Regions from separate parts of the Streptomyces sp. NPDC027185 genome, predicted to be linked through region 2. Evidence: riboswitches for the same ligand, from Rfam matches in the RefSeq annotation. Region 2 holds a riboswitch; the other holds the start of a gene.

Region 1 (14,738 bases), on a different contig from region 2:
TCACGGCCGAACTTCGGGTCCACGCCCAGCGGGTGGTCGCCGCTCATCCCGCCTAGGTCGCCCTTGGGGAGCGTGGTGTTGGGGTCGATCAGCGACTGGTGGGGGCTGTCGGGGTCGAGACCGAGCAGCGCCTGGAGCGGGCGGGAGAGCGCGGCGACGACGATGAGCAGGATGACAACGATGGCACCGGCCACCGCGACCTTGTCGCGCCGGAAGCGCAGCAGTGCGATGCGGCCGAGCGAGCGGCCTTCGATCCGCTTGCCCGCCACGCCCTTCAGCACCGCTTCCGGCTGCGCCTGGGCAGCCGCGCCGGTGGTCTCGATCGGTGCGGTCACAGTGCCTTTGACCCCTCTCGGCCGACGGTGCGGCCTCACGCCCCGCCGCGCTCGCGGCCTGGTCCCCATCGCCGCCGCACGACGCGCGGATGCCATGGAAGTTCGCACCGCGAAACATCGCGGTGTCACATGACAGGTGTCCGGATGGTGTTCGTACACAGGGCCGATGCCCTGCTGCCGGAGTCTTCATCCGATTCGCGATCACTCACCAGCCCCCAAGGTGAATGGATGCGCAACTGTGATCTGGTCCACAAGTCTCCGCTATCCGGACGCAAGGGACGTCTGAACGGAGATTTCGGTGGCGGGAAAAAGCCCGTCAACTGACGGACGAACAGGGCGAATTCGAGACACCGCACACCCTGGGCGGTGAACCTCCGGCGGTGGCCCGGGGAAGGCCCGCCGCCGGATCAGTAGGGGCGCGGGTAGCCGTACCCGGTGGGCGGCTGCGCCGGGGCGCCGTAGCCCTCGCGGTCGAAGAAGGGGCGGGCGCAGGCCCGCATCCACATGCCGACCGGGTCGTACTCGTCGTTCATCGCGACGGTCGAGACCGGCAGCCCTTCGGGGACCGCGCCCATCGACTGCTGGACCATCAACCGCGCGGCGTCCACGCCCTGTTGGCCCGCGTCGTAGAGATCGAGGCCGAGGGCGAGGTAGGGCGCGCCGAGGGCGGGCTGCACCCAGGCGCGGCGCAACGACCGCACGGCGGGCGTGCGGTGGGCGTTCTGGGTGAGCAGGGCGTAGAACTGCGGGAGGTCGATGACCGGTTCGGTGATGCGCAGCGGTCCGGCGGGGAGTCGGTCGAGACCGCCGGCGATACGGCGCAGATCCAGCCAGGGGATGCCGACGCCGCCGCCAGGGGCGTGCGGATTCAGCCACAGGCCCCAGCGGTCGGGGAAGAGGGCGGAGGCGATCTCGACACCGGTGACCAACTCGTGGTCACGGTTCCATCCGGAGGCGGCCAGCTCGGGCGCGGAGGTGACACAGGGCGCGTAGCCCAGGCCGTCGACCTCCATGTTTCCGTACTGCGCGTCGGGCATCCCGGCGCGGCCGTGCCAGAGCAGCATCCAGACCTGACCGGCGGCGAGCGCGTGCAGCAGCGCCTCGTAGGCGTCGTAGCGGCCGGGTGTGACCTGTCCCAGCAGCTGCTCGACCCGGCCTGCCGCCGCTCCTTGATGCGCACCCGCGCTCACGTGGTCCGTCCCTTCTCCGGCGGCCGCGTGGGGTACGCCCGCCCGTCGTCCGTCCAGCTTACGAGTGGTCCCGGGAGTAGAAGGGCCGTACGCGCGCGGTCATCCAGTCGGCGACCGGGTCGCCCTGGGCGACGTCCAGCAGCACCAGTTGGACGGGCCAGGCCACGGGCACCGTGCCGAGCGCGCGTCCCAGGGCGGCGAGGGCCGCTTCGCGGGTGGCGTCGTCGTAGGGGTTGGCGAGGGTGGCGTCGACCTCGACGCCGACGAAGAGCGCGGGCGTGTCGCCCTCCACACTCGCCAGGGCACGCCGGGCAGTCAGGACAAATCCGGCACCGGAGAACTCCAGGCCGGCGGCGGCGAGGAAGTCCACCGGCTCCTCCTGCCAGTCCGGCTCGAAGAGCCGCACCCGGCCGCCGGTGGGCGCGGACACCCCGGCGCCCGCCTCCCGGCACAGCTCCGCCACCGCGGGCGCCGGCAGCGCGGTGCCGACCGTGCCGCCGGGGTTGACGGCGATACCGAGCAGCGGCGGCAGCCCCCGGGCGAACTCCTTCGCCGGAGCGACGGTGAAGGACATGTGGGCGCCGACGGTCCGCAGGAACTCCTGCTCGGAGCTGAACACCGGGACGTACGCCACCTCGCCGATCTCAACGGTGGGCAGGTCCAGACCCCGGCCGCCGGGGCCCGCGGCGTCCGGGCCACCGCCGTTGGGCAGCGGCACCCACACCCGGCTGCGGCCCAGCACCTCCACGATCCGGCCGCCCGCGCCGGGGTGGCCGACGGAGGCCGCGAGGACCTCCTCCAACTCGTTGGCGGGCCACGCCAGCTGCGGTATTCCCTGCTCGATCCCCTGCTCGGGAAAGTCCATGTCCATCCATCCGCTTCCGTACCGCGCGCTCTGGCCGATGAGCTTAGGGGGTGTCCTTGGCATCCTCGCGGGGCCGGGGTGAGCGGCAGCACGCCTCGCCGCGGAGGCGTCCTGCGCCGCGGACGGCCGCGCCCCGCGGCGCACGGCCGCGGGCCGTCCCGGCCGGCGAAGACCGACAGGACACCCTCCGGGCCCTGTCGCCGCCCTCCGGTCGCCCGCCCGGAAGGGGCGGACGGAGGGTGACGACCGAACCCTAGACGAGTGGCGGCACCGCCGCGTCCGCCGCCCGGGGCGCGGGCCCGCCGCCGAACCGGAGCGTGCGCAGCCGGTCGGCCGCGGACCGGTCCAGCAGGACGGCCGAGGCGAACCCCCGGGGCGGCCGCCCCGCCCCGGCGTTCCGGATCAGCCGCCGGCTGGCCGCGCGGTGCCGGGCGAAGGCGTAGCCGGACACCCCGCGCCCGCGCGAGCGCTGACCGCGCCGCGCCACCTCGGGCGGGACGTCGAGCAGCAGCAGATGCGGACGCCGCCCGCCGCGCCGCGCCGCGCGGGCGATCCAGCGGCGCACCCAGGTCTGCGTCCCGCAGTCGTGCACCACGGCGCTCCGGCCCGAGCGCAGCACCCGGCGCAGCCCGAGGTAGTGCGCCACCCGGACGAGTGGCCGGTAGAGGGCGTACGGCACCCGGCGCAGCCGGCCGCGCTCCCAGCGCTCGCGGGCGTCCTGGGAGTCGACGCGGTGGACGGGGGCGCCCGCGCCGTCGGCCGCCGGGACGACGCGGTGCATCAGCGTGCTCTTGCCGCTGCCGGGCAGTCCGGAGACGACGACCAGGGCACCTGCGGGGAAGCGGAGTTCGGCCGGGAGCCCGGCGGCGGGGCACCCCCGCAGGTCGGTGACGGCGACGGGGTCCGGCACGGAAGCGGGTTCCGGCGCGGGAGCGGATTCCGGGCGGGCGGCCACGGCGGAGTCCTGCCGCGGCGGGCGGGGCGGCGTGTCCGGGCCGGCCCCCGGGTACGCGTCCGGGGCGGCCCCCGGGTACGCGTCCGGGCGCGGTCCGCGGCGTGCCTCCGGTGCCGGTCGCGCGTCCGGCACCGCCCGCGGCGGCCGGGCCTCGCGGGCCCCGGGCGCGGGCCGGGGCGGCGCGGTGCCACCGGTCCTCGGTACGGCCGTGCGCGCGGCTTCGCTCTGCACCGTGATCGCCCCTTCCCCCTCGGCGGGGCCGGGCGGCGGCCCCGTCCCCTCCCGCACAGTGTCAAGGAAAGGTAATGCCGTTCAAGACGCGGGGTGTTCCGGTGCCGCGCCTCGGGCGGTGCGCGGCCGGGGGCGGCGCCGTGCGGAGGCGCTCCGTCCGGGCGGCCGGGCGGGTTCCGGGCCGGGGCTCCTACGTGCGGCGTTCCCGTGCGATGATGTCGGCGCCCCGTGCACACCGGCGTCGCGCCGTGCATGGTCCAACTCCATACCGGCCGCTTGAATCCGCGCGGGAGAGTCCCCGGCCGCGCGCCGGGGCGCCGAAGGAGCAAGTCCTCCCTTGAATCTCTCAGGCCCCTATACCGCGCGGGCGAGGCAGATCTGAAAAGCGAGCCGCGGCCCGTACGGGAGCGGTTCCACCCAAGGTGCAAACCGGCCCGTTCGCGGGATTCCGGTGAACCTCTCAGGTTCCGATGACAGATGGGGAGACATGTCCTCTCACCCTGTCCGGGAGCCCACCATGACCGATGCCCCCCGCCGCACCGCGCTCGACGCCGTCCACCGCGCGCTGGGCGCGACCATGACCGACTTCGCCGGCTGGGACATGCCGCTGCGCTACGCCAGCGAGCGCGACGAGCACCTCGCCGTCCGCACCCGCGCCGGTCTCTTCGACCTCTCCCACATGGGCGAGATCACCGTCACCGGCCCGCAGGCGGCCGACCTCCTCGACCACGCACTGGTCGGCAACATCGGCTCCGTGAAGCCGGGCCGCGCCCGCTACACCATGATCTGCCAGGAGGACGGCGGCATCCTCGACGACCTGATCGTCTACCGCCTCGGCGAGACGGAGTACCTGGTCGTCGCCAACGCCTCCAACGCGCAGACCGTCCTGGACGCGCTGACCGCCCGCTCCGGCGGCTTCGACGCCGCGATCCGCGACGACCGCGACGCGTACGCGCTGCTGGCCGTGCAGGGCCCCGAGTCCCCCCGCATCCTCAAGGCCGTCACCGACGCCGATCTGGACGGGCTGAAGTACTACGCCGGGCTGCCCGGCACGGTCGCCGGCGTCTCCGCGCTCATCGCCCGCACCGGCTACACCGGCGAGGACGGCTTCGAGCTGTTCGTCCGGCCCGAGGACGCGGCCGCGCTCTGGGAGGCACTGCTGGCGGCGGGCGAGGACGCCGGGCTGGTCCCGTGCGGCCTGTCCTGCCGCGACACGCTGCGCCTGGAGGCGGGCATGCCGCTCTACGGCCACGAGCTGACGACGGCGACCACGCCGTTCGACGCCGGGCTGGGCCGGGTCGTGAAGTTCGAGAAGACGTCCAACGGCGGCGCCTTCGTCGGCCGCGCCGCGCTGGAGGCGGCCGCCGCGCGCGCCGAGGAGCGGCCGCCGCGCAAGCTCGTCGGTCTGATCGCCGAGGGCCGCCGGGTGCCCCGGGCGGGCTACCCGGTGGTGGACGCCGAGGGCACCGTCATCGGCGAGGTGACCTCCGGCGCGCCGTCGCCGACCCTGGGCAGGCCGGTCGCGATGGCGTACGTCGACGCCGCGCACGCCGCCCCGGGCACCGCGGGCGTCAAGGTCGACATCCGTGGCAGCCACGAGCCGTACGAGGTCGTCGCGCTGCCGTTCTACAAGCGGGAGAAGTAGCCCGTAGCGGGACACATCGCCGCCCGGAGCCGCCGTACGGGGCCGCCGGGCCGGTCCGGTGCGGCCGTTCCGGTGCGGCCGGGCCGCCGCCGCTGTGTCTCACTGTGCAGACCCCTTTCACCACCACACCCTCGCGTACAGGAGAATCGACCCATGAGCAACCCCCAGCAGCTGCGCTACAGCAAGGAGCACGAGTGGCTGTCGGACGCCGAGGACGGCGTCTCGACGGTCGGCATCACCGAGCACGCGGCGAACGCGCTCGGCGACGTCGTCTACGTGCAGCTCCCGGAGGTCGGCTCCACGATCACGGCGGGCGAGACCTGCGGTGAGCTGGAGTCGACCAAGTCGGTCAGCGATCTCTACGCGCCGGTCGACGGCGAGATCACCGAGGTCAACGAGGGTGTCACCGACGACCCCTCGCTGGTGAACACCGCCCCGTTCGAGGGCGGCTGGCTGTTCAAGGTGAAGATCACCGGGGAGCCGGGCGACCTGCTCTCCGCGGACGAGTACACCGCCTTCACCGCCGGCTGAGTCCGCCGCTCGGCCGCCGCCCGTACCGAAGCGCTCCGCGCCCCCTGAACCCTCCAGGAGAAGACCCATGTCGCTTCTCGACAGCTCCCTCCACGAGCTCGACCCCGACGTCGCCGCCGCCGTCGACGCCGAGCTGCACCGTCAGCAGTCCACCCTCGAAATGATCGCCTCGGAGAACTTCGCTCCGGTCGCCGTCATGGAGGCGCAGGGCTCGGTTCTCACCAACAAGTACGCCGAGGGCTACCCCGGCCGCCGCTACTACGGCGGCTGCGAGCACGTCGACGTGGTCGAGCGGATCGCCATCGACCGCATCAAGGAGCTCTTCGGCGCGGAGGCGGCCAACGTCCAGCCGCACTCCGGTGCGCAGGCCAACGCCGCCGCGATGTTCGCGCTGATCAAGCCGGGCGACACCATCCTGGGCCTGAACCTCGCCCACGGTGGCCACCTCACCCACGGCATGAAGATCAACTTCTCCGGCAAGCTCTACAACGTGGTGCCCTACCACGTCGACGAGAAGACCAACCTGGTCGACATGGCGGAGGTCGAGCGGCTCGCCAAGGAGCACCGCCCGAAGCTGATCGTCGCGGGCTGGTCGGCCTACCCGCGCCAGCTGGACTTCGCCGCCTTCCGCAAGATCGCGGACGAGGTCGGCGCGTACCTGATGGTGGACATGGCGCACTTCGCCGGTCTGGTCGCCGCGGGGCTGCACCCCAACCCGGTGCCGCACGCCCACGTCGTCACCACCACCACCCACAAGACCCTGGGCGGTCCGCGCGGCGGCGTGATCCTCTCCACCCAGGAGCTGGCCAAGAAGATCAACTCCGCGGTCTTCCCCGGTCAGCAGGGCGGTCCGCTGGAGCACGTCATCGCGGCGAAGGCGGTCTCCTTCAAGGTCGCGGCGTCCGAGGACTTCAAGGAGCGCCAGCAGCGCACCCTGGACGGCGCCCGCATCCTGGCCGAGCGCCTGGTGCAGCCGGACGTCACCGAGGCGGGCGTCTCCGTCCTCTCCGGCGGCACCGACGTCCACCTCGTCCTGGTCGACCTGCGCAACAGCGAGCTGGACGGCCAGCAGGCCGAGGACCGTCTCCACGAGGTCGGCATCACCGTCAACCGCAACGCCGTCCCGAACGACCCGCGGCCCCCGATGGTCACCTCGGGCCTGCGGATCGGCACCCCGGCGCTGGCCACCCGCGGTTTCGGCGCCGATGACTTCCGCGAGGTCGCCGACGTCATCGCCGAGGCGCTGAAGCCGTCGTACGACGCCGAGTCGCTCAAGGCGCGGGTCGCCGCCCTCGCCGCGAAGCACCCGCTCTACCCCTCCCTCTGAGAGGGAGCGCGCGGCGCCCCGCCGCGCGCCGTTGCCTCCGGGCGCCGCACCACCGGCGCCCGGAGGCGGTACGGGCCACGAGCCCGGGGCCCCGGCCCCGGGCTCGCCGTCTGCCTGCCCCGGAATCCGGAACGATCCGGCACACAGGGCACGGAACGGACGCGGTCTCCGCACGCGGACGCCACCGCCCGCCCGCGTACGCCGGCACCGGGGCCACGCCCCGGCCGCCCCGCGCACCGCTCCGTACCGGGTGCCGCGGGCGGCCCGGCACCCGCCGTTCCCCGGGCCGCCCGCCACCCGTCGGTCCGTGTCCGGCGGCCCGCCCCATGACCGCGTTACGCTCGTCAGTCGGCACCGATACACCCCGAAAACCGCACCAACCTCCCGATCCCCCTCTCTCCGCCCGCACCGCCCCTCACGAGCAGACAAGGGAGTCCGCCACCGTGGCCATCTCCGTCTTCGACCTCTTCTCCATCGGCATCGGCCCCTCCAGCTCCCACACGGTGGGCCCCATGCGCGCGGCCCGGATGTTCGCCGGCCGCCTCAAGAAGGACGGACTGCTCGCCCAGACCGTCTCGGTACGGGCGGAACTCTTCGGCTCCCTCGGCGCCACCGGCCACGGCCACGGCACCCCCAAGGCCGTCCTGCTCGGTCTGGAGGGCAACTCCCCGCGCACCGTCGACGTCGAGAACGCCGACACCCGCGTCGCCGAGATCCGCGAGAGCGGCCGGCTGCGCCTGCTGGCCGCCGAGATAGGGGACGCCCACGAGATCGCCTTCGACGAGTCCACCCAGCTGATCCTGCACCGCCGCCGCTCCCTGCCGTACCACGCCAACGGCATGACCCTCTTCGCGTACGACGCCCACGGCGCCCCGCTGCTGGAGAAGACGTACTACTCCGTCGGCGGCGGTTTCGTCGTCGACGAGGACGCGGCGGCCGAGGACCGGATCAAGCTCGACGACACCGTCCTGACGCACCCCTTCCGCACCGGCGACGAACTGCTGCGGCTGACGCGGGAGACCGGTCTGTCCATCTCCGCGCTGATGCTTGAGAACGAGAAGGCGTGGCGCACCGAGGCGGAGATCCGCGCCGGGCTGCTGGAGATCTGGCGCGTCATGCAGGCGTGTGTGGAGCGCGGCATGTCCCGCGAGGGCATCCTGCCGGGCGGTCTGAAGGTCCGCCGCCGGGCCGCCAACGCCGCCCGCGCCCTGCGCGCCGAGGGCGACCCGCAGACCCACGCCATGGAGTGGATCACCCTCTACGCGATGGCCGTCAACGAGGAGAACGCGGCCGGCGGCCGGGTGGTGACCGCCCCCACCAACGGCGCCGCCGGGATCATCCCCGCCGTCCTGCACTACTACGTGAACTTCGTGCCCGGCGCCGACGAGGACGGCGTGGTCCGCTTCCTCCTCGCCGCCGGTGCGATCGGCATGCTCTTCAAGGAGAACGCCTCCATCTCGGGCGCGGAGGTCGGCTGCCAGGGCGAGGTCGGCTCGGCCTGCTCGATGGCGGCGGGCGGCCTCGCCGAGGTCCTCGGCGCGACCCCGGAGAAGGTGGAGAACGCCGCCGAGATCGGCATGGAGCACAACCTCGGCCTGACCTGCGACCCGATCGGCGGTCTGGTGCAGATCCCGTGCATCGAGCGGAACGGTATGGCCTCCGTCAAGGCCGTCACCGCCGCCCGGATGTCGCTGCGGGGCGACGGCCGCCACCACGTCTCCCTCGACAAGGTCATCAAGACGATGAAGGACACCGGCGCGGACATGTCGGTGAAGTACAAGGAGACCGCCCGCGGCGGCCTCGCGGTGAACATCATCGAGTGCTGAGTCCGGACCGGCCCTGACCCCGCGCGCCCGACGCGGGATCAGGGCCCGTGCCCGGCGGGGCGGGCGGCCGTCCCGCTCGCCGCCGCCTGCCGTCCCCGCTGCCGTCCCCGCCGCGGGAACGTACTCCCCCGACGGTTGCCGCCAGCACGTCCTGCCTGGTCACGGCACTTATATCGGGCTCGGCGCGCCGCTACAATGAGTGGCGCTCCGGCGCACACTGCGTACGGATCCGAGCTTCGACGGGGAAGGGGAGGCGGCGTGACCACGCTCGACCTCAGCAGCCATCCGGGCCCCCTGGCCAGGCGGTTCCAGCAGGCGCACACCCTGCTGTGGACGACCATGGTCTCCGAGGAGGTCACCTCCCCGCAGTTCGCGGTCCTCAACTCCCTGGTCGGCGAGGACGGGTTGGACCAGCGCACGGTCGGTGAGCGGGTCGGGCTGGACCGCTCCACCATCGCCGAGGTGATCCGCCGGCTGGTGGTGCGCGGGATGGTCGACAAGATCCGCGATCCGCGTGACGGACGCCGTGCGGCGCTGCGCGCCACCGACGAGGGCGTTCGCGTGCACAAGAAGCTCGCGGTGCGCACCGCGCGGATGAATCAGCTCTTCCTCTCCCCGCTGGCCCCGTCCGAGCAGACCGTCTTCGTGGAGCTGCTGCACCGCGTCTCGGAGGCCGCCGAACAACTGCGCCACCCCGCGCAGCCCACCGGCTGATCCCCGGTCACCTTTTCGACCCACCCGCCTCCGCCGCCCCATCGCGAGCCGTACGGCCGCCCCGCGCCAACGGGCGCTCGCGCTGCGGAACTTCCCGGTAGCTCTCTGGCGTCTTCCCCGTTGAACGTGCTGAACTGCTGGTTGGCAGGGGACGGTTCGAAGAAGCAGGTCGAAACGGCGGGAGGCCGCTCATGCTGCACGGTGTCGATGTCAGTTCGTACAACACGTCCTTCTCCACGGGCGGGCTGGACTTCGTGATCATCAAGGCGACCGAGGGCCGCTCGTACATCAATCCCCACCAGTCGGCGCAGGCGGCGAAGGCGCGGAAGGCCGGGTGCGTGGTCGGCTTCTACCACTTCCTGTGGCCGGGGAACATCGCGGCGCAGGCACGGTACTTCGTCGAGAAGTGCGCCTCGGTGGGCGGCGACATCCTCGCCGCCGACTGGGAGACCACCGGCAGCGGTACGTACGCCAGCAACGCGCAGAAGGACCAGTTCCTCAGAGAGGTCAAGAAGCTCCGGCCCACCCACCGCGTGATGCTCTACTGCAACCGCGACTTCTGGCTGCACCACGACACCTCCTCGTACGCCGCCGACGGGCTGTGGATCGCCGACTACGTCAAGGCCGGGCACCCGCGGATCAAGGCGAAGTGGCGCATCCACCAGTACACCGACCGGCCGCTCGACAAGGACGTCGCGGACTTCGCGAGCAAGGCCGCCCTGAAGAAGTGGGCGCACCCGGCATAAGGTTTCCGTGGCCGGTCCGACCGGCCGTTCGGATTCCGACAGCAGCGAGGAGCAGCCGTGAGTGACCCGGCAGCCAAGGCCCAGCAGGAGATCGCCCGGGATCTCCAGGTGAGCGCGTCCTTCGACGCCGGGCACGAGATCGAGCGCCGGGTCGCCTTCCTCGCGGAGCGGCTGGCCCTCACGGGACTGCGCTCCCTGGTACTGGGCATCAGCGGCGGCGTCGACTCGACGACCGCGGGCCGGCTGTGCCAGCTCGCGGTGGAACGTGCCCGGGAGACGGGTCACGAGGCCACGTTCTTCGCGATGCGGCTGCCGTACGGCGTCCAGGCCGACGAGCGGGACGCGCAGCTGGCGCTGGACTTCATCCGGCCGGACCAGCTGCTGACCGTGGACGTCCGCCCGGCGAGCGACGCGGCGCTGGCGTCGGCGGTCTCCGGCGGACTGGAGTTCCGCGACGCCGCCCACCAGGACTTCGTCCAGGGCAACATCAAGGCCCGGCAGCGCATGATCGCGCAGTACGCGGTGGCGGGCGCCCAGGACGGTCTGGTCGTGGGCACCGACCACGCCGCCGAGGCGGTCTCCGGTTTCTTCACCAAGTTCGGTGACGGCGCCGCCGACGTCGTCCCGCTGACGGGCCTGACGAAGCGGCGGGTGCGCGCGGTGGCCGCCGCGCTGGGCGCCCCGCAGGAGCTGGTCGCGAAGGTGCCGACGGCGGACCTGGAGACGCTCTCCCCGGGCAAGCCGGACGAGGAGGCGCTGGGCGTGACGTACGACCAGATCGACGACTTCCTGGAGGGGCTGCCGGTCGAGGACGCGGTGCGCGACGCCATCGTCCGCCGCTACCACCTCACCGCCCACAAGCGGGAGCTGCCGATCGCGCCGTGACGGCCGGGCGCCGGCGCAAGGCCGGTTCCCCGCCCGTACGGGGGCCCGCCGGGGTGTGTTCCGGCGGGCCCCTCCGTCGTCCGGTGCCGGCGTCCGCGGGGCCGTCCGGCCGGGCGGAGCGGGTGGCGTACCTGTCATGCGCCGGTAAGGCGACAGCAAGCTCGCGGGGGCTAAGACGTCGGCCGGGGCGGGCAGGGATGCGGCCATGGGAGACCACGAAGCACGATCGGAAGATCCACTGTCAGTGGGGCCGCCTACGCTCCAAGGCATGGGTTACGCACAGCTGCGCGAACTCCGCACCGCGCTGACCACCGCCTCCGACATCGCCTCGTCCCTGCGGGCCACGCCGTCCCGGCGGGACGCCGACCAGCTCGTCGACGCGCTGCGCCGGGCGCTGACCGCCGCCGGTTCCCTCGGCGAAGCCACCGGCCCGACCGGCTGCGCGCTGCATCCGCACGGCGCGGTCGACCCCCTCCACGGCGATCCGGAGGACCCGCTGCCGCCCGGCTACGGCAAATGCCTGCTCTGCAACGACCGCCGCAGACGGGCCGACGCCCCGCAACGCCTGCGCCACCCCCGCCCGCGGCAGCCGGGGCGACGGCGGAGCGCCTAGGAGCCCGGTGCCGGGCCCGGCACCGGGCGGGCTGCCGGGTGCCGGGGCGAGACCGGACGGCCAGGGACGGACCGGCTCGGTGCCGGATGGCCCGCCGGGGCCGGTGGCCAGGGAAGCCGGGAACCGAGCGGCCGGGGCCGGCTCGGTGCCGGATGGCCCGCCGCCCCTCGTCTCACTCCGGGGTGGTCCGCGGCTGCGACCGGGCCTTCTCCCCTGCCGCCTCCTCCCGCTTCTTCTCCGGCTTCTTCTCCGGGCGCAGGGCGATCCGGCCGAGGACCGCGGCGGCGACGAGTGCGCCCAGGGCGATCAGTACGTAGTCCGGTACGGCGTTGCCGATCGACGCCACCCACTCCTCGACCTGGAACTCCGCCTCCGCGTCGAGGACGCCGGGCAGGGCGCTGGTGCCGTTGTAGCGGAGGAAGAGCACGCCGATGGCGAGGAAGAAGAGGCCGGACAGGAGCGAGGTGGTGTGCAGCCGCAGCCTGCCCAGGCGCACTTCCCGGCCGCGCAGCCAGCCCCGGGTGCCCAGCCGGTAGCGGTCCCAGAACAGGGCGAGGATGAACAGCGGCAGCGCCATGCCCAAGGCGTAGACGGCGAGCATCGACGCGCCGTACACGGGTGAGCCGCTGACCGCGGTGACGGTGAGGACGGCGCCGAGGATAGGCCCGGCGCAGAAGCCGGCCAACCCGTAGACACAGCCCAGCAGAAAGGTGGAGACGGCCGAGCGGGGGGTGATCCGGGCGGCGGCGGCCTGGGCACGGCGGGAGGCGAAGCCGAGGCCGAGGATCTGCGCGAGCCCCATGGCGATGACGACCCAGCCGCCGACGGTGATCAGCAGGTCCCGGTGGCCGTTGAAGAGCCGGCTGGCGGCGGTGGAGGCGGCGCCGAGCGGGACCAGTGTGGTGGCGAGCCCCAGGTAGAAGACGCCGGTACGGGCGAGCAGCCGCCCCGGGTGGGAGAGCGAGTACGCGAAGAACGCCGGGAGCAGCAGTGCGCTGCACGGGCTGACCAGCGCGAGGGCGCCGCCGAGGAACGCGGCGAGATACCCGATGTCGGTCACTTGCCGCTCTCCTCGCCCGTCTTCTTCCCGGCCGTCCTCTTCCCGTCGGCGGCCTTCGCGGCGGTCTCGATCGCGTCGGCGAAGACGGCGGTGGGCTGGGCGCCGGACACCGGGCGGCCGTTGATCAGGAAGGACGGCGTGGACTGCACGCCCAGCTCGTACCCCTCTTCCTGATCCTTCTTCAGGGCCGCGCGGGCGGCGTCGCTGTCGAGATCGGTGCGGAACTTGTCGAGGTCGGCGACGCCGGCGGTGCGGGCCAGCTCGACGAGCTTGTCCTCGGCGAGCGCGTCGCCCTTACGGGTCTTGGCGTACAGCTCGTCGTGCAACTGCCAGAAGCGGCCCTGGCGCCCGGCGGCCCAGGAGGCGCGGGCGGCACGTTCGGAGTCGGCGCCGTAGAGGGTGAAGTTGCGGAACTCGATGCGCAGGGTGCCCGCGTCGACGTACTTCTTGATCAGTTCGGGCTGGGTCTCGCGGGTGAAGCGGCCGCAGAACGAGCACTGGTAGTCGGCGTACTCGACGAGAACGACCGGGGCGTCCTTCCTGCCTACGGCCAGGGCGTCGCCGGCCTCGCGGCGGCTGGTGCGCTCGGCCAGCTGGTCGTAGAGGCGCTGCTGTGCCGGGTCCTCGCCGGTTTCCGGCGAGGCGGCCCGCGAGGCGTCGGCGCCGCGGCCGTCCTCAACGGCTTTACCTGCGGCGATGCCGATGGCGATGACGGCGATGATCAGGGCGGCGATGGCGCCGACGGCGGCGAGCTTGCGGGTGGGTGAGGTGAGGGTGGGCACTGGCTCTCCAGTCGTACCGGGGTGACGGATGGGCCGGACGGCGGTGGCGGGCCGCGCGGGGCGGCCGGCGCGGCACGGGCCGGTCCGGATGCGGGCGCGCGGGAAGGGCGCGCCACCGGGCTGCCGGGGTGCCCCCGCCGTCCGCCCGGTAGGAGGGCGGGCGGGAGCACGGCGGCGCCTAGATCCGCAGTACGGGAAGGAGCGAGGCGGGGTCGGCGGGACCCGCGGGGCCGGTGCCGGAGTGTGCCGGGGCGGGGCGGACGAGGAGCACGGTCGGGTCCGCGGCCGGTACCACCGGGTGGAGGGCGGGCGGTTCGGCACGGTGCGGCACGGGCAGCGGCGCCGCTTCGCCGGGCCCCGGCGCATGCCGCCCCGAGCAGCGCCGGGGGATGTCGACGAAGTCGGTCCGTGCGGTGAGACGGTACGTACGGTCCTGCTCCGCGGCGGTGCCGGTGGCCCGCTCGGCGGCGGCACCGCCCGGGGGCGTGGTGTCCGTACGGAACGCGGCCGGGCGCGCGGTGGCGCCGTCCGCCGGGGGCGCGGCGTCGTGCGGGGCGGCGGCCGGTACGCCGGCCGGCCGGGGAGCGGGCGCGGCGGTGGTCCGCGCGGCCCACGACTGGTCTCCGCCGGTGCGGCAGAGCAGCGGGCCGAAGGTCACGGCGAGGAGGAGCAGCCAGATCACGGCCGCCGGCCGGCGGGTGGGTGTCATGGGCCCTCCTTCCTCGTCCCGGCGTGCGCGGATGCCCCGGCACACGCCGCCGTCACGGTCGCCCGGCGGACGGACGTGATCCCGCCCGCGAGCGGCCCCATCCTACGGACCGTGGCGCCTCCTCCCGAGCGCGGACCGCCATCCGGGGCAGGTGCGGCGCCGGGCGCCGGGGCCCGGTGCGGGGAAGGCGGCGGACGGGTCGCGCGCCGGACGCCACGGCGGCGCGCGGGGCGCCGTGGTTCCGGCGCGCGGCGCCGCTCCGGCCGTTCCCCTCACGTACGGACCGCTCGCCCAGCACCGCATATATATCGAGGCAACCGGTAA
Region 2 (14,738 bases):
CGAGACGCAGGAGAGGCGCTACCGCGATGGGACGTCACAGCTTGCCCGACAGCTCCGCACCGCGGGACGCGGGGGCCCGGCCCGGCGCCCGCCGCCGCACCGTCGTACTCGCCACCGTCCTCGCCCTCGCGCTCGCGGCGGGCACGGTGGCGGCGCTCCGCAGCGATCTGCTGCCGTTCGGCCAACCGTGCGGCGGCGACCTCGTCCGGCTCGACGTCGTCGCCTCGCCCGACATCGCCCCCGCGCTCGACGACGTCGCGGACCGGGCACGGCGCGAGGAGACCCGCACCGACGGGAAATGCCTGGACGTCAAGGTGACGGCGCGCTCCGGGGCGGAGGTCGCCGACTCCCTCGCGCAGCGCCCGGCACACTCCGAATTCCAGGTCTGGATACCGGACTCCACCCTCTGGAGCGACCGCGTGGACGCGGCCAGCGGCACACCGCTGACCACCAGCGGGACGATCGCGGCCTCCCCCCTCGCCCTGGGCGCCGTCCCGGCCACCGCCGGGAAACTGGGCTGGCCGGAGAAGACGTACGACTGGTCGGCGCTGCTGAAGGCCGCCGACGACGGCACGCTGCCGCTCGGGGTGGCCGATCCCACCCGCAGCGCCACCGGAGTCCTCGCCCTCTCCCGCATCGACGCCGCCTACCGGAAGGCGGAGAAGGACGAGGGCGCCGGCACCGCGCGGACCCGTACGGCGGCCGCCGCCGAGGTGCTCCACCAGCGGATGGCCGACGGTGACGAGGAACTCGCCGCGACACTGCCGCGTGATGCCTCCGAGGCCGCGGAGGACCACCGCAACCCCGCGGTGCTCCTCTCCGAACAGGCCGCGTTCGCGCACAACCGCGCCGGCACCGGCCCCGGACTGGAACTCTTCTACCCCCAGGACGGCACCGCCCAGCTCGACTACCCGTACACCCTCGTCGACGAGAACCAACTCGACGCCGACACCTCGCGCGCCGCCGGCCGTTTCATGACGTTGCTCTCCGCGCCCCCGGGCCAGCAGGTGCTGCGGGCCCACGGCTTCCGGGCGGGGCACGGCAGGGCGGACGAGAAGGTGACCCGCGCGGCGGGCGGCCGCGCACCCCAGCCGTACACCCAGGACACCGCCGTACCGCCGTCCGCCAAGGAGATCCGGGCGCTGCTCGGCATCTGGGCGGTCACGGTGCAGAAGGCCCGGATCACCACGGTGGTCGACGCCTCCTCGTCCATGGGGCTCGCGGTGCCGGCGAGCGGCGGCCGGTCACGGATGTCGCTGACCAGGGACGCGCTGCTCCGGGAACTGGCGACGTTCACGCCCGACGACGAGATCGGGCTGTGGAAGTTCGCCACCGGACTCGACGGCTCCCGCGACCACCTGGAGCTGTCCCCCACCACCCGGCTCGGCGACCGGGGCCCCGGCGCCACCACCCACCGCGACGCCCTCACGGCCGCCCTGGGCGCGCTCACCCCTGTCCCCGGCGGCGGCACGGGCCTGTACGACACCACGCTCGCCGCGTACCGCGAGGCCCGTTCGTCGTACGTGGAGGGCAAGTTCAACACCGTCGTGGTGGTCACCGACGGCGCGGACGACGACGCCGCCACCGTCGGACTGGACGGCGTGGTGGCCGGGATCAAGAAGCTGACGGACCCGGGGCGGCCGATACCGCTGATCGTCCTCGCCGTCGGCCCGGAGGCCGACCGGTCCGCGCTGGACCGCATGACCGCCCCCACCGGCGGCTCCGTCCACGAGGTCGAGGACCCGTCACATCTCGACGAGGCGATCCGGGAGGCCATCGTCACCACGGGCAGCGGGGAACAGGGGTAGCCGGAGGACGGGCTCGCGCGGGGCAGCGGCGGGACCCCGGCCGTCGGCGTCGGGGAGCACCCTCCCGGCCGGACGGGTGACGGCGCCCTCCCGCCCGGCACCGCTGCGGGGGCGCCCGGACGCGCCACCCCGCCGCCTCAGCCCCCGTCCGGCCCCGCCGTCTCCCGGTTCTGCCATTCGCCCGTTGCCGGGCGGCGCGGCGGCGGGACCGCCCGCCGGACCGCGGGCCAGGCGACGGGCCAGGTGTGCACCGGCTCACCGGTCCGCATCAGCTCGCCGTAGCGGCGGGTCATCCCGGCCAGCGCCGCCCCGCGGTCCAGGCCCTGCTCCCGTGCGTGGTGGTAGGCGGCGGTCTGCCAGGAGGCGCCGTTGGTGCGGCGGGCGCAGCGCTCCTCGATGATGCCGAGGTAGCGGTCCCGGTCGGCCGGTTCGACGCCCCAGGCGTCCAGCCCGGCGGCGGCCAGCGGCAGCAGTTCCTGGAGGACCAGCCGGGTCACCGGCGTCTCCACGACACCGCCCCGCCCCGGACGCGGCCAGCGCAGCGTGGCATCGATGCCGTGGCGGCAGGCGGCGGTGAAGTTCTCCGCTGCGGCGGCGAACGGCAGCCGGGTCCACACCGGACGCGGCGCCTGTGCGAGCGCGCGCACCAGCCCGTAGTAGAAGGCGGTGTTGGCGAGGACGTCGGCGACCGTCGGGCCGGCCGGGAGCACACGGTTCTCGACCCGCAGATGCGGGACGCCGTCGGCGATCCCGTACACCGGCCGGTTCCAGCGGTAGACGGTGCCGTTGTGCAGCACCAGTTCCGCGAGGTCCGGTACGCCGCCCGCGTCGAGGACGCGCAGCGGATGCTGCTCCCCGCAGAGCGGCAACAACGGCGGGAAGTACCGCACGTTCTCCTCGAAGAGGTCGTACGCCGAATCGATCCAGCGCTCCCCGAACCAGGTACGCGGGCGCACCCCCTGGGCCTGGAGTTCCGGCGGCCGGGTGTCGGTGGCCTGCTGGAAGACCGGCGGCCGCGACTCGCGCCACAGCTCACGCCCGAAGAAGAACGGCGAGTTGGCGCCGACGGCCACCTGGACGGCGGCGAGCGCCTGCGCCGCGTTCCACACCGCGGCGAACCGGCCGGGCGTCACCTGCAGATGCAGCTGCACGGAGGTGCACGCGGCCTCCGGCGCGATCGACGGCGACCGGGCGACGAGCCGCTCCACACCCTGGATGTCGAGTGCGAAGTCCTCACCGCGCGCCGCCCGCATTTCATCGTTGAGCAGGAAATAGCGGTCGTTCTCGGAGAGGCTGGCGGCGGTGAGATCGGTGGTGTCCAACGTGGGCAGAATACCGATCATCATGACCCGGGAGGCCACTTCACGGGCTTTGCGATCGGCATAGGCGAGCGCGGTACGGAGTTCTTCGGCGAGCTGCTCGAAGACCTGGCCGTGCAGCCGGTGCGGGGTGATGTTCACTTCCAGATTGCAACGGGCGAGTTCGGTCTGGAAATCCTGGCTCGCGATACGTTCCAGCACCTGGGAGTTCATCATCCTGGGCAGTCCGTCGGCCCCGGCGAGATTGAGTTCGATCTCCAGACCCACCAGGTTTTTCGGCCGGTCGAACCGTTTCTCCCCCAGCAGCCTCGCCAGCCCCTCAAGACACTCCTGAAGCTTTCTTCGATAACGCTCCCGGTCCGCCAGGCCGATGCCGTCCGCGGCGACCTTCTCCCCCATCGAAGGGTCCTTCCTCCAGTGGACGGCCCGCAGCCACGGGCCGTCCGGGGCCGTCCCCGGCACCACCGGGGCACGCGTCACGGTCGATGATGCCCCGGTGATCTGATCCATAACGCCTCAAGGGCGTTCGGCCGCCGATAGGCTCGAAGCGGCCCGGAGTCCGGCACGTACCGTTGGCATATTGCCCGGACACCCCCCGTCAGCAATTACCCGGAAAAACACCGGAAAGATTCGGCCTACCGTACCGCGACAGAATATCGAGGCGGTTTACCCATCCTCCCCGCAAAGAAGGAGAAAACGCCTCTATAGCCGGTCCGGATTACCCCTTGCCGGAAATCACGGGCGCGCTTAGCGGAAACACCGCTGGAACATACGTCGTATAAACTCCGTTCACGAGGCGGAGACTTGGGCCCCGTGTCGCGTTGCGCGCCCCTGCGCGGAGATACGCGCCGGGGCCGGCTCCGACCCCGCACGCTGACAATGCCGTCGGCGTCCACCTGCACCACCGTGTCTCCCGAGTGAGAGGCGACTCACCATGCCGCTGCACGTACCCGCTGCCCCCGCGCCCGCCCTGCGCAGCGTCCTCACCGCTCTCGGCTCGCCCACCGCCGTCCGTGAGGCCCGCCCCGCCGCGCTCCGCGCGCACCAGGGCCCGCTGAGCGCCGACCATCCGCTCCCGGTCCACATCCTGGACGGCATCGGCCACACCGGCGTCCCGCCCCGCACCCGCCTGGCCGGGTGGCGGTTCCTGGTGCTCGGCGGTGAGCGGCCGGTCGCGGCGGCCGAGGCGCGGCTGACGGCGGACGGCTGGGCGTTCGCCCACTTCTGCGGCGGCCCGTACGTCACGGCGACCGAACAGGCCCTGCACCAGGCCGAATCGCTCACCGCCGGGTACCAGCCGCGGCTGCTGTCCGTACCGGAGCTGTACATGCTGACGCTGTGGCTGCACCACGACACCGCCTCCGACGGCGTCTCGGGGGAGCCGGCGCCCGGCGATCTCCTGGTGCCGCTCGCTCCCGCCCCGCCCGGGATCGCCGCGCACCTCCCGCAGCGGGTGGCCGACCTCCTGCCCCGGCTCAGCGACCGCCTCGCCCCGCCGCCGCTCCTCGGCTCCACCGCCTGAGGACATCCGGACACACCGGCGGGCGGGGACCGACCGTCCGACCGACGCGTCCGGCACGGCGTACGCACCCGCTCACCGAGCGCCCCGCGAGCCCCCGACGGCCGCGGGGCGTTCGGCCGTACGCCCCCCGTGCGCCCGTCCGCCGCCTCTCCCCCAACCTCCGTGACCAGCGGCGCATTTGGGAGCAACCGCCCGCACGGGTGACACGTCCGTATCGAGTGCGTACCACTGCTGCGAAATCCCTGCGGAAATCCGTCCGCAGGGCAACACTTGAGCCCAACCGAAGGAAACGGGGGAAGCGGCCATGACCACTTCGAGTTCATCGAGCCGCACGACGACGTTCACCCATCCGCAGCGAAAGACAGTGCCCATGTGTCAGCACCAGCCGCCCTGCCCGACCGCCGACTCCACCGACCGGGAAGCCGCACATCCGGTGGCGCACCATCCGGAGCAGGGCTGGAGCCTGTTGTGCAACGGCGTTCTCCTCTTCGAGGACACCGGTGAGCTTCTGCCGGACGGTCAGGTCATCGCCCCGCACCGTCCGGACTGCGCCTCCCGGGTCGCCACCACCGTCTGACCCGTCGCACGTCAAAGGGCCCCCGGCGACATCGCCGAGGGCCCTCATCGTTGCGCGGACGTCAGCCGTCGTACTCCGTCAGCGGCGGGCAGGAGCAGACGAGGTTACGGTCGCCGAAGGCGCCGTCGATGCGGCGGACCGGCGGCCAGTACTTCTCCGCCGCCACGACACCCGCCGGGAAGACGGCCTCCTCGCGGGTGTACGGGTGCGCCCACTCACCGCCGAGCGCGTCCGCGGTGTGCGGGGCGTTGCGCAGCGGGTTGTCGTCCTTGTCCCACTCGCCGTTGCCGACCTTCTCGATCTCCGCGCGGATGGCGATCATCGCGTCGCAGAAGCGGTCCAGCTCGGTGAGGTCCTCGCTCTCGGTCGGCTCGATCATCAGCGTGCCGGCCACCGGGAACGACATCGTCGGGGCGTGGAAGCCGTAGTCGATGAGCCGCTTGGCGACGTCGTCGATGCTCACGCCCGTGGCCTTGGTGAGCGGCCGGACGTCGATGATGCACTCGTGCGCGACGAGCCCGCCGGGCCCGGTGTAGAGCACCGGGTAGTGCGGCTCCAGGCGCTTGGCGATGTAGTTGGCGGAGAGCACCGCCACCTGGGTGGCGCGCTTGAGACCCTCGCCGCCCATGAGCCGGACGTACGCCCAGGAGATCGGCAGGATGCCGGCCGAGCCCCAGGGGGCGGCGGAGATCGGGCCGACGCCGGTCTCCGGGCCCGCGGTGGGCTGGAGCGGGTGGTTGGGGAGGTACGGCGCGAGGTGCGCGCGGACGCCGACCGGGCCGACACCGGGGCCGCCCCCGCCGTGCGGGATGCAGAAGGTCTTGTGGAGGTTCAGGTGCGAGACGTCGCCGCCGAACTTCCCCGGCTCGGCGAGTCCGACCAGCGCGTTCAGGTTGGCGCCGTCCACGTAGACCTGACCGCCCGCGTCGTGCACCGCGGCGCAGATCTCGGTGATGTGCTCCTCGAAGACGCCGTGTGTCGAGGGGTAGGTGACCATCAGGACGGCCAGCTCGTCACGGTGCTTGTCGATCTTGGCGTGGAGGTCGTCGGTGTCGACCTCGCCGTCCTCGCCGGTCTTGACGACGACGACCTTCATCCCGGCCATCACGGCGCTCGCGGCGTTGGTGCCGTGCGCCGAGGACGGGATGAGGCAGACGGTGCGCTGCTCATCGCCGTTGGCGCGGTGGTACGCGCGCACCGCCAGCAGACCGGCCAGCTCACCCTGGGAGCCGGCGTTCGGCTGGATGGAGACCTTGTCGTAGCCGGTGACGGCGGCCAGCCGCTCCTCCAGTTCCTGGATGAGGCTGAGGTAGCCCTGCGCCTGCTCGGCGGGGGCGAAGGGGTGCAGCTGCCCGAACTCCGGCCAGGTGACCGGCTCCATCTCCGTCGTCGCGTTCAGCTTCATCGTGCAGGAGCCGAGCGGGATCATGCCGCGGTCGAGCGCGTAGTCCTTGTCGGACAGCCGGCGCAGGTAGCGCAGCATCGCGGTCTCGGAACGGTGCTGGTGGAAGACCGGGTGGGTGAGGTAGCCGTCGGTCCGCAGCAACCCCTCGGGCAGCGCGTCGGCGGCCGCCGCGTCCAGCTGCTCGACGTCACCGGAGACGCCGAAGGCGCGCCAGACGGCGGCGAGCTGCGTCCGGCCGGTGGTCTCGTCGCAGGCGATGCCGACATGGTCCGCGTCGGTCAGACGGAGGTTGACACCGGCCTCCCGGGCGGCCGCGACGACGTCGGCGGCCCGTCCCGGCACCCGGGCGGTGAGGGTGTCGAAGTACGCGCCGTGCACCAGCTCCACGCCACCGGCCGTCAGGCCCTCGGCGAGGACCGTGGCGTAACGGTGGGTGCGGCGGGCGATGGCGGCCAGCCCGTCCGGGCCGTGGTAGACCGCGTACATCCCGGCCATGACGGCGAGCAGCACCTGCGCGGTACAGATGTTGCTGGTGGCCTTCTCACGGCGGATGTGCTGCTCGCGGGTCTGCAGGGCGAGGCGGTACGCCTTGGTGCCGTCGGCGTCGACGGAGACGCCCACCAGGCGGCCGGGCAAGCTCCGGGCGAACTTCTCCCGTACGGCCATGAAGCCGGCGTGCGGACCGCCGAAGCCCATCGGCACACCGAAACGCTGGGTGGTGCCCACCGCGATGTCGGCGCCCAGCTCACCCGGCGAGGTGAGGAGGGTCAGGGCCAGCAGATCGGCGGCGACGGTGACGACGGCGCCCAGCTCCTGGGCCTGCGCGATGACGGCACGCGGGTCGCGGACCGCGCCGGACGCCCCCGGGTACTGCAGCAGCACACCGAAGACGCCCCGCTCGGCGATCTCGGCGGGGATGCCGTCACTCAGGTCGGCGACGACGACCTCGACACCGGTGGGTTCGGCGCGCGTCCGGATGACGGCGACGGTCTGCGGCAGGCAGTCGGCGTCGACGAGGAAGACGCCCTGCTTGACCTTGCCCACCCGCCGGGAGAGCGCCATGGCCTCGGCGGCGGCGGTGCCCTCGTCCAGGAGCGACGCACCGGAGGTCGGCAGGCCGGTGAGGTCGGCGACCATCGTCTGGAAGTTCAGCAGCGCCTCCAGCCGGCCCTGCGAGATCTCCGGCTGGTAGGGGGTGTACGCCGTGTACCAGGCGGGGTTCTCCATGACGTTGCGCAGGATCACCGGCGGGGTGAACGTGCCGTGGTAACCGAGGCCGATCATCGAGGACAGGACCTGGTTGCGCTGGGCGAGACCGCGCAGTTCGGCGAGGACCTCCGCCTCCGAACGGCCCTGCGGCAGCCCCAGCGCCTCGGCGCTCTTGATCACGTCGGGCACCGCGGCGGCGGTCAGCTCGTCCAGCGAACCGAATCCGACCTGCGCGAGCATCTTCGCCTGCGCCTCGTGGTCCGGACCGATGTGCCGGTGCTCGAAGGGCGTACCGCGCTCCAGCTCGGTCAGGGGGATGCGATTGGTGGTCATCTGCGGGGGCCTCCTGGTCTCAACGACCTACGAGGGGCACCACGGCGCTGGTGCCCGGACGGCCTCCCCCTCTGTCATCTCAACCTGAGAGCTTCACCGGCCCGCGACCGCGACCCGGCTTTCACCGTCGGTGAGGAGGGGTTTCCGGCGCTGCGTCGTCCGTGGCCCGCCCTGCTTTCCAGAGTGACCTCGTCCGAGCGGTACGTGTGCCTGAGAGTTTCCGGGGAGGATTTGCTCCTTCGGCGTCCGCGCCGCGAACGACGTGGACTCTCCCGCACGGGGTCAGCGGCCATTTGCCAGCCTACCAGCGCGTCATCCGGGGGATCCTTCGAGTGGCCGACATGAGAAATGTGCCGTTTGGTAGGTGTGACCAGGCAGTTGCGACCAGTTGGAGGGGCCGTGCAAACCGATATCGACCCGCGGAGCCTGATCGGCCGCAAGGCGTACGACCGCCAAGGTGCCAAGATCGGTACCGTGGACGAGGTCTACCTCGACGACGCGACCGGCGAACCCGAATGGGCGGCAGTGCGCACCGGACTTTTCAGCCGCGACGCCTTCGTCCCCCTGGAGCCGAGCCGCCTGGTCGACGACGCCCTGCACATCCCCTACGACCGCAAGCTGATCAAGGGCGCCCCGGACTTCGGCGTCGGCCGCCACCTCTCCCCCGAGCAGGAACTCCAGCTGTACCACCACTACCGGCTGGACATCACCTCCCCCGCGGACGTCGAGCGGCCTCCCGCCGACAAGAACTTCGGCAACATCGCGGGAGCGGACGACTGAATCCCGGGAGCGGAGCTGGCCCGCTCACCGGCGGTCCGCGCCTCGATCCTCCGGCGCCGGGGCCGGCCCCGGCGCCGACACCGGCTCTTCCGCCGGCGCCCGCTCCGGCCGACCGGATATCGAGCGGCCGGACACACCGTCCGGCCCGCCCCCTTTGCTCCTGACCGGCGCCGCTCCCGCGCCCGCCCCGCCCGCTGCGGAGCCCGTCGTCGGCCCGCCGCCGACCAGCGGCAACGGCTCCCCGGGCCGTAGCGCCGGATCGTCCACGGCGAAGGTCCTCACCCGCCCCGGCGCCGACCACGGCTGCTCGAACCGCACCGTCACCCGCCCCACCCCGCTGCCCTGCACCCACCCCGCGCCGTAGTCGTCATGGACGACGTCCAGCCCGGGATGCCAGCGGCGCGGCCGCTCCTCCTCGGGCTCCGCCTCGCCCCTCGCCTCCCCGCTCGCCGCCGCTTCCAGGGCGTGCGCTGCTTCGACGGCCTCCTGCTCCGTGGCCAGCTGGGCGAAGAGGTCCTCCTGGGTGAAGTCGGCCAGCCCGCTCACCCCCACGCCCAGCAGCCGCACCCCGCCCGTGGTGTCGACCAGATCCAGCAGCCGGATCGCCGCCTCCCGCACCACCGCGGGATCATCGGTGGGCCCGCGCAGCGTCTCCGACCGCGTCAGCGTCGAGAAGTCGTAGTTCCGCACCTTGATCACGACCGTACGGCCGGAACGGCCGGCGGCCCGCAACCGCTCCACACACCGCTCCGCCAGCCGCACCAGCTCGTTGCGCACCCGGGTGCGGTCGGTGAGGTCGACCTCGAAGGTGTCCTCCACCGACACCGACTTCGCGTCCCGCTCGGCGACGACCGGCCGGTCGTCGCGGCCCAGCGCCATCGCGTACAGCCCCGTCCCGTGCGCCCTGCCCAGCAGCCGTACCAGCTCCGCCTCCCCCGCCTCGGCGGTCTCCGCGACGGTCGTGATCCCGGCCCGGCGCAACGCCTCGGCCGTCGCCGGTCCGACGCCCGGCAGGGTACGGACGGTCATCGGCCCCAGCAGCTCCCGTTCGGTGCCCGGCTCGATGATCCGCAGGCCGTCCGGCTTGGCCGCCTCCGACGCGATCTTGGCCAGCATCTTGGCCCCGGCCAGCCCCACCGAACCCGTCAGCCCTGTGACCTCCCGGATGTCGCGCCGCAGCCGCTCACCGACCGCGCGGGCCGACCCGGAGTCGTCCGCGACACCGCCCGCCTCCAGATCGACGAACGCCTCGTCCAGGCTCAACGGCTCGACCAGCGGCGACAGCGCGTGCAGCAGCTCCATCACGCTGTCGCTGACCCGGCGGTAGACGGAGAAGCGCGGACTGAGATACGCCGCGTTGGGACACAGCCGGCGCGCCTGGGCCGTCGGCATCGCCGACCGCACCCCGAAGACCCGCGCCTCGTACGACGCGGTCGAGACAACGCCGCGCGGCCCGATCCCGCCCACGACCACCGGCTTACCGCGCAGGCTGGGCTTGGCCGCCTGCTCGGCGGCCGCGAAGAACGCATCCATGTCGAGATGCAGAATCGTCGGCGCACGTCTCACACGACCGATGCTGCCGCATACCACTGACAATCGGCCCCGAGCAGGGCCGGAGCGCCCGGCGGAGGCCGGCTCGGCAGCGGCCGGGGCTCAGCCCGCGCGGTTGCGCCGCCGGGCCAGCTCGTCGTGCGGGTTCTGCCCGGCCAGGGTCTCCCCCGTGTCCACCCGCTCACCGTGCAGCTGGGACAGCGCACTCTCCACGTCCCGCCACACCACACCGATGGCGATACCGAAGACGCCCTGCCCACCCTGCAGCAGATCGACCACCTGGTCCGGGGAGGTGCACTCGTAGACCGTCGCGCCGTCGCTCATCAACGTCATACGCGTCAGATCGGCCGGCTGCCGGGAACGCAGGTGCTGGACCGCGGTGCGGATGTTCTGGAGCGACACACCCGTGTCCAGCAGCCGCTTGACGATCTTCAGGACGACGACGTCGCGGAAGCTGTAGAGCCGCTGGGTGCCCGAGCCGTACGCCGGGCGGACACTCGGCTCGACCAGCCCCGTACGGGCCCAGTAGTCGAGCTGCCGGTAGGTGATGCCGGCGGCCGCACACGCGGTCGGGCCGCGGTAGCCGATGATCGCCGTCGCGCGCTCCGCCGGGACCGCGGCGGCCTGTACCGGGGTGCGGTCCGCCGTCACGTTCGAGGGGAGCGGCAACGCCCCTTCCGCCGTACCGTCGCCGGTGATTGCCACGCCGCCCTCCGTCCTCCACGTCCCGGACGGGACCTGCCATCTCGACGGTATGCAGTCACTCGGGGTGCGTCAACGATCGCCGCGCTCGCCACGCCGAGTGATAATCACCCCACGAGTGGTTTCCCGTGACTCCGGACGGGGAAGGCGTGATGGATTGGCCGAAAAGAATCAGCCGGTGGCGAGTTTCCCGCGGAGTACCGCGAGCCACCGCCACCGGCCGCTGTCACTGACTGTTGGTGCCGAAGTCCTCGGGCGAGATCTGATCGAGGAACTCGCGGAACTTCTCCACCTCGTCCTCCTGCTCGTCCGGGATGGCGATACCGGCATCGTCCAGCACACCGTCCGTACCGAAGATCGGCGTACCGGTGCGCAGCGCCAGCGCTATGGCGTCGGACGGCCGCGCACTGACCTCCACCCCGCTGGCGAAGACCAATTCGGCGTAGAACACCCCCTCGCGCAGATCCGTGATGCGGACCTGCGTCAGCTCCTGGCCCACCGCTTCCAGCACGTCCTTGAAAAGGTCGTGCGTCAGCGGCCTGGCAGGGACCATGCCCTGCTGGGCGAAGGCGATGGCGGTGGCCTCCCCCGGCCCGATCCAAATGGGCAGGTAACGATCGCCTCCCACCTCCCGCAGGAGCACGATCGGTTGGCTGGAAGGCATTTCCACCCGGACACCCACGACGTCGAGCTCGTTCACACAGCAACCCTAGGACGTGCCCGGCAGGTTTGGGTAGTCGGGCAGATATTTGCTCATGGCAGAGGGGTCCGCAGCGCGCTCTGGACGAGCGCGGCGTGCAGCCGCACGGAAAGCGTGGCCAGCTCTCTGGCCGTGGCCTCCGCGTGCGCCCTGGTCTGCGGATTACGGTGCCGCCGCAGCGGCGCGACGACCTGTTCCACCAGGCCCGCCTCACGCTCCGCGGCCGCCTTCACGGCCCGCAGATGGCGTGGTTCGAGCCCGAAACGGCCGAGGTCGGCGACGAGCCGGGCGATCCCGACGGCGTCGCTGCCGTAGCCGCCGTCCGCGTCGGCGGTGAGCAGGCCGTACGACTCCCACTCGGCCAGCTCGGACTCGTCCACCTCGGCGGCGGCGAGCAGCTCGGCGCGGCCGATGCGGGCCGTCGCGGGCCGCTCCTCCTCCATCTCGGGGGCGCCCTCCAGCAGGTCCCGGGAGGGCGCGGGGGCGGGCAGCGGCGGCTCCTCACCGCGCTCCTGGGCGTCGAGGTGCTCGCGGATGACCTTCAGCGGAAGGTAGTGGTCGCGCTGCATCCGCAGCACGCTCGCGAGCCGCTGGACGTCGGCGGTGGTGAATTTGCGGTACCCGGAAGGCGTACGCGTCGGCTCGACGAGTCCCTCGGCCTCCAAGAAGCGGATCTTGGAGATCGTGACCTCGGGGAATTCCTCGCGCAGCAGGCCGAGCACCGCACCGATGCTCACCGGCTTGCCGTCCGAGGAGGTGGTGCCGGACGTACCGGCACCACCTGTCGGTGTATGACGCATATGCCTTCCCTGGCCGGTCAGATCCCCGCGCCCCGCTGGCTCGGGTAGAAGACCAGGCGGTACTTACCGATCTGCACCTCGTCACCACCGGCGAGGGCCACGGAGTCGATCCGCTCGCGGTTGACGTAGGTGCCGTTGAGGCTGCCGACGTCGGCGACGGTGAAGACACCGTCCTGACCGCGGCGGAACTCCACATGGCTGCGGGAGACCGTCACATCGTCGAGGAAGATGTCGCTCTGCGGATGACGGCCCGCCGTCGTCAGCTCCCCGTCCAGCAGGAAGCGGCTGCCGGAGTTGGGCCCCCGGCGGACGATCAGCAGCGCGGAGCCCAGCGGCAGGGCGTCGACCGCCGCCTGCGCCTCGGGCGACAGGGCGGGGCTGAGGTTCTGCCCCGTGGTCTCGCCGTCGTACGCCTCGATACCCGAGATCGAGATCGTCGACGTCGTCTCGGACGGACGCTCGGGCTGTCCGCCCGCACGCAGCGGCGCACCGCACTGCGAACAGAACTTGCCCGCCTCGGCGTTCCGGTGACCGCACCGCGGGCAGGCCAAGGCCGCCGCGCCCTGGGCACCTATGCGGCCGGCACCGGACGGATCACCGGCACCCGCCCCGGCGGCACCCGCGACCTCGTCGCGGAAGAGCGGACGCTCGGCGTCGCTCTCCTCGGGCCGGCTCGGGGCACGGTGCCGCGCCGTGCCGCTGCCGCCCTCCTGACGTGCACTCTTGCCGAACAGCTTTCCAAACAACTTCACGGGCGATTCCCCTTGTACGAAACAGACCCGCCCGTGGGGCAGGACGAACCCTCGATGCACACACCGGCCGATCCGGACATCCTGTGAACGTCCGCGGCCTTCCGACAGTTTCCCTCACACGCCCCATACACGGTGCGTCGACCCCCCGCTACCTCATGCCCTTCCCGGGCCATCCCCATACGCGTCTCTCTCACTGCGATGACGACCGAGCGTAGTCAGGCCGCTTCGCCTCTCGCAAGGCATCCACAATGATCTTCTGCTCATCCGTGACAGCCACCGTGGCCTGCTCCTTTTCCAGAGTCTGCACCACGCCACCGGGGATGTTGAGCGCCGGCTCCAGATCCTGCGGCTTCCCGATGACCTTGAAACGGTACGGCTGCACGACCCTCTTGCCGTCGATCTCCACCCCGCCACGGACATCCGAGAGGTAACTGTTCGCAACGATACGGACGGCGTTCACCTGGATCGCCTCGGCACCCGCGGCGCGCAGCTCCTGGATCGTGTCGAGCAGCTTGTCCGCCTCCACGGAGTGCGTCGGGTCGTCGATGGTCAGGTGGATGCCGGGCCCCTGGGCCGCGACGGTCCCGGCCAGCACGCCCAGCTGCTGTTCCTTCTCCACGGTCTGCTTACGCGCCTCCTCGGCCTGGTCCGAACTGTTCTCCAGCTCGGTTTTCTGCCCCTCCAGGCGCCGCTGTTCGTCCGTCAACCGCTGCGAGCGGTTGTCCAGTTCGTCCAGGATGCGCACCAGGTCCTCCTGGCGCGCGCCCCGTAGCGCGCTGCTGTCACTGGTGGAACGTACCTGAATCGCCAGGCCGAGACCGAGAATGAACAGCAGCACGGCGACGATCAGTTGAGCACGGGTCAGCCGCGGCGGCCACAGAGCGGCGCGCAGCCGCCGGCGCCCGGTCAGCGGCGGCTCCCCGCCGTCGCCGCCCGCCGCGGCTCCGTTCGGCCGCCCTCCGGCGCCGTCACCGCCGCCGGAGGCACCCCCGGACGCGACGCTTGCGTCGCCCGGATCGTAGGTACCGCCCGCACCGTCCTGACCTGCGCCTGCCGTTCCGCCGTCCGGCCGCGCCCGGTTCTCGGGCGGCATCGGCCGCCGGTCCGCCGCCGCCCGCGCCCCGCCCTCGGCCTGGGGAAGCTCGCGCCGTACGGAAACCTCGTCGGCATCGGGGAGCGCACGGCGCGCCGGGGCTTCGGCCTGGTGGCGGCGCGCCGGGAGGTCCGCCTCCGGGCGGCGCACCGGGGCCTCGGGCCGCGGCCGTCGCGCGATCTCGCCG

Evidence for each region. A riboswitch is a leader RNA that binds a small molecule or an ion and turns the genes downstream of it on or off. The one in region 2 is predicted to bind glycine.
Region 1: linked by a shared signal. The riboswitch ahead of gcvT (glycine cleavage system aminomethyltransferase GcvT) and the one ahead of gcvP (aminomethyl-transferring glycine dehydrogenase) in region 2 are both predicted to bind glycine.

Annotation. Positions count from the first base shown of each region.
Region 1 is NZ_JBVHRF010000002.1:255,338-270,075, forward strand. Features, by position in the region: gene ACZ4M8_RS06370 (ABC transporter permease) at 1-335, opposite strand, end outside; gene ACZ4M8_RS06375 (enhanced serine sensitivity protein SseB C-terminal domain-containing protein) at 743-1,525, opposite strand; gene ACZ4M8_RS06380 (enhanced serine sensitivity protein SseB) at 1,584-2,390, opposite strand; gene ACZ4M8_RS06385 (AAA family ATPase) at 2,644-3,300, opposite strand; glycine riboswitch at 3,854-3,948, shown strand; gene gcvT (glycine cleavage system aminomethyltransferase GcvT) at 4,094-5,221, shown strand; gene gcvH (glycine cleavage system protein GcvH) at 5,375-5,752, shown strand; gene glyA (serine hydroxymethyltransferase) at 5,820-7,079, shown strand; gene ACZ4M8_RS06405 (L-serine ammonia-lyase) at 7,523-8,905, shown strand; gene ACZ4M8_RS06410 (MarR family winged helix-turn-helix transcriptional regulator) at 9,164-9,619, shown strand; gene ACZ4M8_RS06415 (GH25 family lysozyme) at 9,811-10,365, shown strand; gene nadE (ammonia-dependent NAD(+) synthetase) at 10,423-11,250, shown strand; gene ACZ4M8_RS06425 (hypothetical protein) at 11,519-11,863, shown strand; gene ACZ4M8_RS06430 (cytochrome c biogenesis CcdA family protein) at 12,036-12,923, opposite strand; gene ACZ4M8_RS06435 (DsbA family protein) at 12,920-13,705, opposite strand; gene ACZ4M8_RS06440 (hypothetical protein) at 13,884-14,414, opposite strand.
Region 2 is NZ_JBVHRF010000008.1:412,585-427,322, forward strand. Features, by position in the region: gene ACZ4M8_RS26080 (substrate-binding and VWA domain-containing protein) at 27-1,808, shown strand; gene ACZ4M8_RS26085 (glutamate-cysteine ligase family protein) at 1,946-3,526, opposite strand; gene ACZ4M8_RS26090 (hypothetical protein) at 4,062-4,649, shown strand; gene ACZ4M8_RS26095 (DUF5999 family protein) at 5,020-5,226, shown strand; gene gcvP (aminomethyl-transferring glycine dehydrogenase) at 5,288-8,173, opposite strand; glycine riboswitch at 8,235-8,361, opposite strand; glycine riboswitch at 8,362-8,458, opposite strand; gene ACZ4M8_RS26105 (PRC-barrel domain-containing protein) at 8,522-8,953, shown strand; gene ACZ4M8_RS26110 (DNA polymerase IV) at 8,978-10,519, opposite strand; gene ACZ4M8_RS26115 (MerR family transcriptional regulator) at 10,607-11,209, opposite strand; gene ACZ4M8_RS26120 (bifunctional nuclease family protein) at 11,433-11,906, opposite strand; gene ftsR (transcriptional regulator FtsR) at 11,960-12,706, opposite strand; gene ACZ4M8_RS26130 (FHA domain-containing protein) at 12,724-13,518, opposite strand; gene ACZ4M8_RS26135 (DUF881 domain-containing protein) at 13,649-14,551, opposite strand.